DNA from 4 places in the Pseudoalteromonas sp. 31A1 genome. Region 3 is predicted to be linked to each of the others. Evidence: predicted binding sites of a transcription regulator. Region 3 holds the regulator's gene; each other region holds the start of a gene.
What was found. The regulator sigma-54, encoded in region 3, starts transcription at its own class of promoters, with help from an activator protein. The targets are predictions, from matches to a motif close to GTTGGCACGNNNNTNGNNT.
Positions count from the first base shown of each region.

Region 1 (3,266 bases), on a different contig from region 3:
GCTGACTATTGCTTGTATGCTGGCTTATTGGGCAGCAGGGATGGAGTGGTTTGATGCGATATGTCATGCATTCTCAACGGTCGCGATAGGTGGTTTTTCTACTTACGATGCTTCCATGGGGCACTTTGACAGCCCTGTAATTAACTTTATTTGTGTGTTCTTTTTAATTATTGCCGCTGTTAACTTCTCCCTGCACTACGCTGCAGTGGCGAGTCGAAACGTACAAGTTTATATCCGAGACCCTGAGTTTAAGGTGTTTTTGTGTATTCAATTAGCGCTGGTGGTTATTTGTTTTACCGTACTTTCCTCTAATGAAATATTTGCTAATGGCGATGAAACCCTCGATCAGGCATTATTTCAAGCTGTTTCTATGAGTACAACAGCAGGCTTTGCTACTGATAACTTTTCAACATGGCCTTTGTTTTTACCTATTTTACTTATATTTTCGAGCTTTATTGGTGGTTGTGCAGGCTCTACTGGTGGTGGTATGAAAGTAGTGCGCGTGTTCTTACTGTACTTGCAGGGTGTGCGTGAGCTTAATCGTTTGGTGCACCCACGGGCTATATATTCAATCAAGCTGGGTCGAAAGGCGTTGCCAGACAAAGTAGTAGAAGCCGTGTGGGGATTTTTCTCTGCGTATGCGTTGGTGTTTATTATTATTATGTTAGCGCTTATGGGCACGGGTATGGATAACATAACTGCGTTCTCAGCCACTGCGGCTTGTTTAAATAACTTAGGTCCCGGCTTGGGTGATGTAGCCTCGCATTATGGTGCTATAACCGATGGTGCTAAATGGTTACTGACCATTGCAATGGTGTTTGGTCGTTTAGAAATATTTACTTTATTAGTACTATTTACGCCTACATTTTGGCGTGGTTAAACGAGCCATTTGAATTTTAAAATACAAGTTAGTGGGAAAGGGATATGCCAACAAATTTAGAAAAGCTAAAGCATATAAGTGTAGGCAGCTTAGTCGACCTAGAAATATTAACACCTACAAGCAGTAAGCGTGTTAAAACTGAATTAGTTGGTTTACTCGATAAACAGTTTATTATTTTAAATTATCCCAATGCAAAGCGTTTACCTGTGGCGAGTGACTATTTACGTGATGGCGTAATGGTTGTTGTAAGAGCGCTTATTGAAGGTAGTGGTGGGCAAGTTATTGCGTTTCGCCAGCAAATTATGTCGGTAGCCTCTCATCCCGCTAAACTCGTGTTTATAAACTTTCCAAAGCAAGTGCAGTTATTTGCGCTACGCTCACAAACACGCATACCTACCTTATTACCTGCAAAGCTAAAACTAAGTGACGATAGGGTACTTGAAGGCCTTATTAAAGACATTTCACTCACTGGTGTAATGTTTGATATTAGAGGCGATCAGCAAGTTGAAAGTATTAAAGATATGCAATGCACTGTCGTACTTAATAGCAGTGATAAAGATTTTGAAGGTGAAATTTGCAGTGTTAAAGAGCATGCCGCAGGTGTGCACTGTGGAATTAAGCTACTAGCAAGCGAGGATGAAATGAAAGCCTTTATGAAAGAGCATTTTATAGACCCTTCTGCGCTTGAGCCTACCGTTGAATAAATAGGTTTTCGCTTATTTGCAACAAAAAGGCATTTTACGTCAGTATTTATAAAATGTTTTTTTCTCTTTCATAATTAAAATTATTATTTAAATAAAACAACTGATTACGTATTATTTTTTACAGCTTATTTTTTGTTATTAAAGCTTCCTCGTTAAAATTTATCTCAATTATTCTTTAAAATCCCTCCTTTTAAAACCGTACACTTAAAAATGTATCTTTTTATATAAACATAACTATATGTTTTTAATGACTTTAATGTCATCCCTTTAAAACGTGTTGCTAAAGGGCAACAATAACTATTCTAAAAACGCCTTCTTGTTGTACGTTTTATATTTAACTTATTGAAAATTAATAGCTTTTAAATGTTGGCATCTAAGTTGTAATAGTCTAAGTGTACTGAACGAAATCGTGATTCAAAGTGAAATACTTAATCGCACACACATAAATTTGAAGGATACATATTATGAAAAGCATTAATAAAACTTTAGCACTTATCGCTATTGCATCTTCTTCAGCCGCTTTTGCTGCAACAGATTTTGACACACTGGATGTAGACGGCAGTGGCACAATTAGCCAAGCAGAAGCATCAGTTGATGCAAAGCTAATGAGCATGTTTTCTGAGCTTGATACTGACCAAAATGGTGAGTTATCAAAAGAAGAATTTTCAGAAGCTTAATTAAAAAGTATTTATCCTGAGTTGCCAAAGACACCTAAGTAGGCAAGGGAGCTTACGAAAGAGGATAACAAGGAAGTGAAAAATTACGTTTTAAGTTAAACGAAGCAATTTTTTTGATAGAACATTGAAGGATTAAGTTATGAAACATTTAAATAAAGCATTAGCACTTATAGTACTAGCATTTTCTTCCGCTGCATTTGCAGCATCAGATTTTGACAGCCTTGATATCGATGGTAGCGGCACAATTAGCCCAAGCGAAGCGGCAGTCGATACAGATTTAATGGCTGAATTTATTGAGCTAGATACCGACGGTAGCGGCGAGCTTTCTAAAGAAGAATTCGCTAATTACTAATTAATCTTTTCAGATTAAACATTTTTCACAGTCAGGGATCTTTGAAAAGGACTTCCCATATTACTAGGAATATTATTATGAAAACATTAAATACAACACTTGCAGTTATCGTTTTAGCATCTTCATCAGCAGCATATGCCGCAGTAGATTTTGCCTCTTTTGATGCAGATGGTAACGGTGCTATTACAATGGAAGAAGCGAAGGTTAACCCTCAGCTTGTAAAGATTTTTGATGATTTGGATACTGATGGTAATGGTGAAATCTCTAAAGAAGAGTTTTCAAAAGTACAGTAATCAATATTTAAGCATACTCCATTAAAGCCGCCTTAATCAGCGGCTTTTTTGTGTATTAAATTAACTAATTAGAGTAACTAGTTAAAGGAATATAGCACTTACTTGGAATAGTTTTTCTACAACGGTAATGTGTTTTTTGTCGATTAAAAACATGATGACATGATCGCCCGACATAATAATTGTATCATCGTGAGCTATCAACACATCGTCATTACGTACTATTGCCCCAATGGTTGTACCTGCAGGAAGTTTTATGTCGGCAATCGCACGACCAACCACTTTAGATGTGTTTTCATCACCATGAGCAACCGCTTCAATGGCTTCTGCTGCGCCTTTACGCAGTGAATACACGTTAACAAT
Region 1 is NZ_WTKY01000023.1:43,728-46,993, forward strand. It holds gene GQR52_RS17565 (TrkH family potassium uptake protein) at 1-880, shown strand, start outside; gene GQR52_RS17570 (flagellar brake protein) at 925-1,584, shown strand; gene GQR52_RS17575 (EF-hand domain-containing protein) at 2,049-2,261, shown strand; gene GQR52_RS17580 (calmodulin) at 2,401-2,613, shown strand; gene GQR52_RS17585 (EF-hand domain-containing protein) at 2,691-2,906, shown strand; gene trkA (Trk system potassium transporter TrkA) at 2,988-3,266, opposite strand, start outside.
Region 1: the regulator sigma-54 is predicted to act here: its motif matches at 1,950-1,968, upstream of GQR52_RS17575 (EF-hand domain-containing protein).

Region 2 (3,266 bases), on a different contig from region 3:
GTATAGTTTGCAAGCCCAACAACCGGTATTAAAATACTGTCTATTTTTTCAAGGTACTCTTGTTCGCGCTTACGTTCTAAATCGTATTCTTTACGAGAGCGTGCTGCTAATGAGCTTTGCGAACCTGAATTTAGTAATCGACCATTTTGATCGGTAACAGTAACTCGCATAGGCTCTAAACCCTGTACTGCCGAAGCAATCATATCAACAACAGAGTCTACTTCTTCACGGTCAAGTGAGCGTCCACGTTTGAGTGTTAATACAACTGTAGCGGATGGTTTTTTCTCTCTGCGGGCAAATACGTTTTCTTTAGGAATGGCTAACAATACTTTAGCGCGAGTAATATTATTAAGCTCTTCAATGGTCCGTGCTAATTGCTGTTCACGGCCATGTTTTAGGCGTTCGCGCTCTAAGCGTTGGCTTACACCAAAGCCCATATCTTGCATAATTATATCAGAGCCAGATGCTGGCCCTTGCTCTAACCCTTCGCGGGTCATTAACAATTTAATATTTTGGTATTCGCTTTCATCAACCGACACAACGTTGCCATCTAGTTGATATTCAATTTGTTGCGCATCTAAAAAGTCGAGCGTTTGAATAAGCTCTTCAGTTTGCATTTTGCCTAACGGGCGCATATCTGGCTGACGAGCCCAAATAATAATAAAAATCGCGATAGCTAAACAAATAGCCAATGCTATAACCAATGTTACTTGGCGCAATACATCAACACCATTTAAAGCACTTAAGTAGCCTGACTTTTGTTCTTGTTGATCATCACCACCACTTTGGTCAATACCGCCACCAGCAAGTGCTAGGTCTGTAGATTGGTTAGATTGCGCCACAATAATTCTCCACTACCTAATTAAACAGGCATGTTCATGATTTCTTTATAAGCTTCAACAAGTTTATTACGAACCTGTACTGTAGCCTCAAAAGCAACTGACGATTTTTGAGAAGCAATCATCGCCTCAGCAAGCGATACACTTCGATCACCCATCTCAACTGCTGTTACTTTTTGAGCGGCATCTTGTTGTAATCCGTGCACTGAATTTAGTGCATCACTTAGCATGTCGCCAAACTGGGAAGTAGAAGTAGGTTGAACTTGAGTCGGCAATTTATTTATTTGATTATTACGGCCGGCTTCTAAAGCCATTGATTGCATTTCTTGAAATACAGCACTGTTTTGAATTTTCATAATTTATCTCTGACACGCAGTGAACTCTTATAAGTAATAAAGCACAAAGCATGCCAAATAATTAATCATTAAAATACAATAGGTTAACTTTAATTTGTGTTAGTCAGAGTTTTGACAACCCTAAGCTTGCACTGCAAACTTAGGGTTTATAGGAGGTTATGCAGGAAGTGAAATACCTAAATCGCGCATTTGCGCTAGTTTATAACGTAAAGTTCGTGGGCTTATGCCCAACGTTTCAGCAACGTCTTTACGCTTGCCTTGGCAACGCGCAAGAGTTTCTAAAATAATGCGATGCTCTTTGTCTTTAAGCTCATCTTTATAGCTACCGGTATCTGCCGCTAGTAAACCTTGCTTAGGCTCATCCTCGGCATGCGATTTTTCATCATAATATGCAGAGCTTAGCGTGCTTTTATCAACGCCTTTATCTGCGTGAGCTAATTCTGTTGGCGATACTGTTTGCGCTGGTGCCAATGATGGCTCCATAACAAAGTTATTAGATACTAAGTTTTCGATAAAAATAGCATGCTCGTTTATTGTATCGCCACTTCGCAATATAAGTGCACGCTGTATAACGTTATCAAGTTCGCGCACATTGCCAGGCCACGCATGAGCCAATAACTTTTGCTCAGCAGCTTTATCTAAATATGCCATGGGCTCTTTGCTTTTACTTATATGGCGCTCAATTAAATGCTTAGCCAATACAATAATATCGCCAGGGCGTTGGCACAATGGTCGCCACATTAGTGGAAAAACATTAAGCCTGTAATATAAATCTTCTCTAAACTGATTTTCAGACACGGCTTCTTTTAAATCACGATTACTGGTTGCCAAAATACGTACATCGAGCTGGATTGTTTTACGACCCCCTAAACGCTCTACTTCACGTTCTTGCAGTACGCGTAACAGCTTTGCTTGTAGCCCTAAGTCCATCTCAGTAATTTCATCAAGTAAAATAGTCCCGCCCTGTGCTTGCTCAAACTTACCCGGACATGCTTGAATCGCCCCCGTAAAAGCCCCTTTTTCATAACCAAATAAAGTGGCTTCGAGCATATTTTCAGGAATAGCCGCGCAGTTAATCGCCACAAATGGCTCATTACATCGGCTCGACTTATCATGAATATAACGAGCGAGTACTTCCTTACCTGAACCACTTGGGCCAAGTACCATTACACTTGCATCAGAGCGTGCTACTTTACTTGCAAGCTCCAATAATTGAATACTAGTTGGGTCGGCAACAATGGGGCCGTCGGTTTCTTTTGCTTTTTCAGGCAAATAACGACTCACCATATTTAACAGCACTTCAGGTGCAAATGGTTTAGCCATGTAGTCAATTGCACCTAGGCGCATGGCCTCTACCGCATCGTCAATTGTGGCGTAAGCCGTCATCATCAATACAGGTAAATCAGGGTGGTTTAATTTAATACTGCGTAGTAAATCAAGGCCACTCATTGCGCCCATTTGCACGTCGCTTACAACAAGCGAAAATTGATCTTTTTTAAGCAGTAACATTGCTTGCTCAGCACTGCTCGCTGCAACACATTCAATACCCGATATTTCAAGGGTATCTATTAAGGCTTCACGAAGCCCAGCGTCATCTTCGACAACTAAAATAGTGTTACTCATAATGATCCCTCTAATTTAGATGTTGCCTTAATAGGCAGTAACAAGCTAAAGCAGGCACCACCCTGCGTATTATTGGTCACATCAACACGGCCTTGGTGCGCACTAGCCACCGAACTCACTACAGCAAGTCCTAAACCTGTGCCCTGACTTTTTGTAGTAAAAAATGGTTCAAAAATTTTATCGCTTTGGCTTAAATCAACACCTGGGCCATTGTCGCTCACACTAATACGAACCATATCTAAATCTTTTAAATCTCTTTGTGCGCTAATTTTTACTTTTGCACCGCCGCCAATAACTTGAATACTATTGTGCACAAGATTTTGAATAGCACTGGCCAATGCCGTTTTATTACCGACTATTTGTATATCTGGCTCTGGTAAGCTTACATCCAGCTCACTTTCATTAAGTGCGACCATCGCATCAGCGCCCGCTTTAACTTCTGTTAAAA
Region 2 is NZ_WTKY01000013.1:7,535-10,800, reverse strand. It holds gene fliF (flagellar basal-body MS-ring/collar protein FliF) at 1-842, opposite strand, end outside; gene fliE (flagellar hook-basal body complex protein FliE) at 863-1,195, opposite strand; gene GQR52_RS12620 (sigma-54 dependent transcriptional regulator) at 1,352-2,818, opposite strand; gene GQR52_RS12615 (ATP-binding protein) at 2,815-3,266, opposite strand, start outside.
Region 2: the regulator sigma-54 is predicted to act here: its motif matches at 1,235-1,253, upstream of fliE (flagellar hook-basal body complex protein FliE).

Region 3 (3,266 bases):
GCAATCAGATGGCACGACTATGAGCGCCAGTGCTGACGAAGTACGTTATGATGTATCTAAGCGTTTTTTAACGCTTGTTGGTAATGCACAAGTATCGCAAGCGGGACAAAAAATAAATGCTAAAAGCATTACCTACGATATAGAGCAGCAGCTAATCAGTGCCGAAAAAGATGAAAACTCAACTGACCGCGTTCACACAATTTTAGTACCAATCGAGACTAAAAAAAGTAAAAAAAGCGACAAAGGTCAACCATGAGCACATTAAAAGCAGAGCTATTAGCAAAGAGCTATAAAGGCCGTGAAGTTGTAAAAAACGTCGGCCTTGAAGTCAAAGCTGGCAGTATTGTTGGCTTACTTGGCCCTAACGGCGCAGGTAAAACTACCACGTTTTATATGATAGTAGGACTTGTACCTAGCGACAAAGGTAAAATATCGATAGACGATAACGATATTACTCTTTTACCTATGCATAGTCGTGCTAGATTAGGCATTGGCTACTTACCGCAAGAGTCTTCAATATTCAGAAAGCTGACTGTTTATCAAAACTTAATGGCCATTTTAGAAACGCGCAAAGAGTTAAATAAACAAGCTAGAGAAGACACTCTCGATAAATTATTAGATGAATTTAGCATACAACACATTCGTGATAGCCAAGGTATGGCATTGTCGGGTGGCGAACGTCGTCGTGTTGAAATAGCACGTGCGCTGGCAGCAGATCCTAAATTTATATTACTGGATGAACCATTTGCAGGTGTTGACCCGATTTCGGTATTAGACATAAAGAAAATAATAGAACATCTTAAAAATCGTGGGATTGGTGTATTAATTACCGATCATAACGTAAGAGAAACCCTTGATGTTTGTGAAAAAGCCTACATTGTTTCTCATGGGGAGCTGATTGCATCAGGTACTCCAGAACACGTATTAAATGATAAAACAGTACGCGATGTTTACTTAGGCGAGCAATTTAGGCTGTAACATTTACGCCATGTCTTTAAGCATCTGCTAGTATTAATTATAACAACATAAAAGGATTGTTAGAGATACATGAGGCAATCACTACAGCTGCGCATGGGCCAGCAACTTACAATGACTCCACAGCTGCAACAAGCTATTCGTTTGTTGCAACTCAGTACATTGGATCTCCAGCAAGAAATACAAGAAGCTCTCGACAGCAACCCGCTATTAGAGGTTGAAGAAGCAGACTATTCAGAAGACGCTGCAGGTAAAAACGAGCAAAAAGCAGATACAGATGACATAACTGTTAGCGCATCTGCCGATGATGCTCCAAGCGAATACGAACAAGATAGTGGTGAAGCACTTGCAAAAGACACGCTAAGTGACGACATGGCTATGGATGTTAGTTGGGATGAGTACATGAGTGCCGCCCCAGCAGCATCATCGGGTCCGATGCCTGAAGACGAATCAATATACCAAGGCGCCTCTACTGAAACGCTCCATGAGTATTTAATGTGGCAGTTACAACTAACGCCATTTAGCCCTACAGACGAAGCTATTGCTATTGCTATTGTAGAAGCCGTCGATGATTCAGGTATTTTAACACTAAGCTGCGAAGAGATTTTAGAAAGCTTTAATCAAGAAAACGAAGATGATAACGAAGTCGAACTTGATGAAATTGAAGCTGTATTAAAACGCATCCAACTGTTTGATCCTGTTGGTATTGCCGCACGTAGTTTACAAGAGTGTTTGTGTATTCAGCTTAACCAGTTTGATAAAGAAACACCTTACATTAATGAAACAAAAATGATTTTAACCGAGCATATTGATTTATTAGCTGCTCGTGACTATCGTACATTAATGAAGAAAACTAAGCTCAAAGAAGAAGAGCTTAAAGAAGTAATGACATTAATACATACTCTTAGCCCTAAACCTGCAGATACTATTGTAAGAGAAGAATCTGAGTATGTTATTCCTGATGTGTCAGTTAAAAAAATTAAAGGCCGCTGGGTTGTTGAGTTAAACCCAGACAGCATGCCTAAAATTCGTGTTAATAGCCAATACGCGGCAATGTCTCGCACTGTAAAATCCAGTGGTGACAGCCAGTTTATTCGCTCGCATTTACAAGAAGCTAAATGGTTTATTAAAAGCTTAGAAAGTAGAAACGACACGCTATTAAAAGTAACAAATTGTATTGTTAAGCAACAACAAGGCTTTTTTGAACACGGTCCTGAAGCCATGAAACCAATGGTTTTAAATGATGTTGCTGAAATGGTAGAAATGCACGAATCAACAATTTCGCGCGTAACAACCCAAAAGTATATGCACACACCCCGTGGTATATTTGAGCTTAAATATTTTTTCTCAAGCCATGTAAGCACCGAAAACGGTGGTGAATGTTCATCTACAGCAATCCGTGCGCTTATCCGAAAATTAATCGCAGCAGAAAACTCAGCAAAACCATTGAGTGATAGCAAAATAGCGGATATATTGGCTGAGCAAGGAATTAAAGTAGCGAGACGTACAATCGCAAAATACCGCGAATCTCTGGCTATTCCACCGTCAAATCAGCGTAAAAGTTTGATTTAAGACGCAAAAAAAAGAGGGTAATGCTTATGCAACTAAACTTAACTGGTCGTCACGTAGAATTAACCGATTCACTAAGAGACTATATTAATACCAAATTTGCGAAGCTAGAAAGACACTCTGATCATATTAATAATGTTCATGTCATTCTCGATGTAGAAAAATTAAATCAAAAAGCAGAAGCCACCATACACGTAAGCGGTGCTGAGCTATTTGCCTCTACAGAACATCAAGATATGTATGCCGCCATTGACTCGTTGATCGACAAGCTCGATCGACAAGTAATTAAACACAAAGAGAAGCTTGCTCGACACTAATATGATGAAATTAAGCTCACTTATATGCCAGGACTGCAGCAAAGCTGCGGTCCTTTTTAATAGCAAAAAAAGAATTTTAGAGTTCATTAGCGAACTTGCTCACGACAAACTTCCGTATTTACCGCAACAAGATATTCTTAATGCTTTAATGAGCAGAGAAAAATTGGGTAGTACAGGTATAGGGCGTGGCATTGCCATTCCTCATGGAAGAATGAGCGGTGCAGAAGAGCCTTTGGCTTTAGTACTCGTTAGCGAAACTCCAATAAATTTTGATGCGATCGATAATCGCCCTGTTGATATTTTCGTCGCACTCATCGTACCAGATGGCGATAACCAGCAGCACTTAAAGACTCTAGCAACCATTGCTGATAAACTAAACAACAAAGATTTTTGTAAACAGTTACG
Region 3 is NZ_WTKY01000003.1:332,631-335,896, forward strand. It holds gene lptA (lipopolysaccharide transport periplasmic protein LptA) at 1-256, shown strand, start outside; gene lptB (LPS export ABC transporter ATP-binding protein) at 253-978, shown strand; gene GQR52_RS05410 (RNA polymerase factor sigma-54) at 1,048-2,547, shown strand; gene hpf (ribosome hibernation promoting factor) at 2,574-2,861, shown strand; gene ptsN (PTS IIA-like nitrogen regulatory protein PtsN) at 2,866-3,266, shown strand, end outside.

Region 4 (3,266 bases), on a different contig from region 3:
AACAAACGTTTAGTGATGGAGCGCTGAGTTTAATTACGCTTGGAATATACTCGCCCCATACCATTAAAGTGTGGTGCCAAGAGCAAGTAATAGGGGAAACATTATGAGTATCAAGCTACTTGCAGCCGGTTGCACACTGATTATTTTAACGGGATGTACAAATATTTACTTTGATAACGGAGCACAAAGCAAAGTAAGCAATAAAACGCTAAAAAGCTCACAGTGGCATCATAATTTTGCACTTGCGTTGTACGAGGGATCAGAGCCGTTAGATTTAACAACACATTGCCCACAAGGTGAATGGCAAAGCGCTCATACGTATAAATCGTTTACTAATGGTTTAGCTGAGGTGGTTGTGAATCAAATCGGCCCAGCTTGGTACCCTAAAACAGTAGAAGTACAATGTAATAAGGTACCATTTAAGGCAAAACAGCTATAAAACGAGAAAAGGGCCAAAAGGCCCTTCGTGTTGCAGCAAGTAACACATTCTTTCTTATAAATTAAAGTCTACAGAATAAGCAACGTAAGCTTTAATATCTGAATCATCCATATCTGTATCAGACAAACCAAAAGTAAAACCGTCTTTCGAAATTGATACACCGTAATCTAAGATATTATCATCGCCAATAAAATCACCAGAGTAATGGCCTAAGTGAAGTGCCATTTCAGTGCCGTTACTGCCAACAGCAAAACCGTAGTCAGCTGTCAGGTAAAGTGAATCACCAAAGTCTGTACCATCACCACTTGCAGCTGATGTTGCTAATACAGAAGCACCAAAGGTAAAGCCTTCAACACTGATGCTACCGTAAATTTCAGAGAAATCTGCGTCTGCTTCAGAAGCTGCGTCTGGGTAAGCGTAATAAATATAACCAACATCGTAGCTAACACTTTCGTTAATATCGCCACCAAAGCCTGCATATAAGTCAAGCTCATAGGTCATTTCATCTGCCCACGATGCATTTGAAGCCCAAGTACCTGCATAAAAGCCCGATTCATTGGCATAATCAATACCGCCTGAAATAGCTGCATCGCCCCCAGTTTGCTCTTGACCTCGCCATAAGTAGTTTGATGTTGCCGCTGCATTAGCAGTTACTTCAGCATGCACAGCTGTAGATGTTAAAGATGTTGCGCCCATTAATGCTATAGCACTTATAGCGATGGTTTTTTTTAGTTTTAGCATGTCCATTTCCCGTTATATGATTTTTGCTCGCCAAGGTTTTTATTATGTAATCGGAACCTTTAGGCTGACGGCTTTTTATTGTTTAACTAACGGGATAATTGCACTGTATGTGCCAGCTTCATTATTTTTTATTAAAAATTATTTTTTATTTATTAAAAACATGAGCTTGAATTTTATGAATAGGATGGGGATATAACATGAAGGAAGATGTTGCGCACATTGCTGGTGCATAAATTAACCTAGCCGCACCATAAAAGTACGGCTAAATTAGAAGGTTTTAGCCGAATATAGTGCGCATAAGGCTAATTGTTTCGTTTACGCTGCGACCTTTTTGTACTTCACTCACAATTGAATCACGTTTACTGCGAATGTGTTCGGGAATATCGTCAGCAGCAAGAGCACTGTCTACTAAAATTTCTGCAGACTCTTTACCTCTACGCTGAGTTTTACCTGTTGTAGTTGTAGTACGTTTAGGCTTGCTTAGCAGTTTAATGTAGTTAGAGTTATCTGGTGTTTTAGCATCAGCGTAGTGAAAGAAACATGGAATTAATGCTTTAATAGCAACCAATTGTTCTTCTAACTCGTTACTAGGTTTAGCCATTTTATACCATGACATAGCTTGAATACCTTTTACGATATCTTGCCAGTAACGCTCAAAATCACTATTTTTAAGTTTAGAAACACCTAGGGCACCACATAAAGCATCTAATCGATTATTATTTGTAATCGGAGTAAATAAATCAGGGCGACGCATTGCAAGCAAACGAGTTGCAGGCGCAAGTGTTGGTTTTTCGTTGTTGTCGGTGAATATTTTTGAATAAGCAGCAACAAATTGTTGATACTCATATTGAGTAATATCACCTTCAAGTGGAATATTTGCTAGTGCGTCGTCAAAAGCACCTGGTAAATCTCCAAGCATTTGATGGAAGCTCTTCGCACTCTTTGTAGATGCAAACCATTCAACGTCAAAGTTGTATGTGCTTGGATCAAGTGATGCTATGTGCTTACCGCTAAACGCAAGTAAGTCTTCAGGGATCATATCTTTAAGAGATTGCTCACGAATGCTTTTAATGTAGTCGACTAAACGAAGTTGTTCATCAAGTGCAATAACGTCTTTGTGTTGTTCTACAAATACACTTACAACAGGCCAAGGAGCAATACGTAAAGCTTTAGCCTGTAAAAAGCTAATCGCTTGCTCTGTAATGAGAATTCACTCAGCATGGCAAACGGCGCATACTTAAATATTATTTAGCCTTAAAGCTGCAGAGATTGTTATAAAACAAATGAACCCAGCTTGATACCATCAAATAGTTGACGTGAGCTATTCTTTGGTATTTTTAAAAGTGGGCAGTGATTGATGCCGGTTATTCGTGACTTAATATACTTATGGGGTCTAGTTTTACTGCTTTATAGCAGGAAAACTAGACTCTAATATAGGACTGAAAATAGCTTTAAGTATTATACTTGTCAGCGTGAATTAGTTATTTAAAAGAGTTAATAGGCTAGGGTCTTCAGTTTCAATATATAATGCTTTTAATTTTTTATCACCACTTTCGGTTTCAGTAAATTGCTGAAAAGAATAGTTTTTAGAAAAACTTGAAAGAGCCTCAATAGATGCTTGATTACTACTTTGTGTATAAGTAAGTTCTAGTGCGCAAACCTTCCCTGCACACTCTAGATCTTGCTGTAAAATAGTGACGTCTTTTAATTCATTTAGAATAAAATCGTTTAGCTTATCTTTACGTATTTGTGCTATTTCAGAGTATTCAATATTAGACATACGCTGCAGTAATATTGAAGTATCATTTTTAAATACGTCGTCCAATGCTTTTGTTGAAACAAATTCTTTTCCACCCTCAGTTGAAACAAATTCTTCAGAGAAAGCGTTAGGGCTTGAAATAGGCAATTTAGATATCGCTGCCACTTTTTGCTCTACAACTTTGTGCTGTTTGACAGATGGTTCAGAGGCTTTACTTAATAGGGTGTTTGGCTCAATTGGAGGCTTAGCTTTTTCATTACTAAGAATGGCTTCATCAGTTGGTTGTATGTGGGTTAGCGGAGGATCTGAAGGCTGCCCAGTGTTTAA
Region 4 is NZ_WTKY01000019.1:71,624-74,889, forward strand. It holds gene GQR52_RS16160 (Bor family protein) at 1-107, shown strand, start outside; gene GQR52_RS16165 (hypothetical protein) at 104-439, shown strand; gene GQR52_RS16170 (TorF family putative porin) at 494-1,180, opposite strand; partial or broken gene GQR52_RS16175 (hypothetical protein) at 1,458-2,372, opposite strand; gene GQR52_RS16180 (hypothetical protein) at 2,658-3,266, opposite strand, start outside.
Region 4: the regulator sigma-54 is predicted to act here: its motif matches at 1,279-1,297, upstream of GQR52_RS16170 (TorF family putative porin).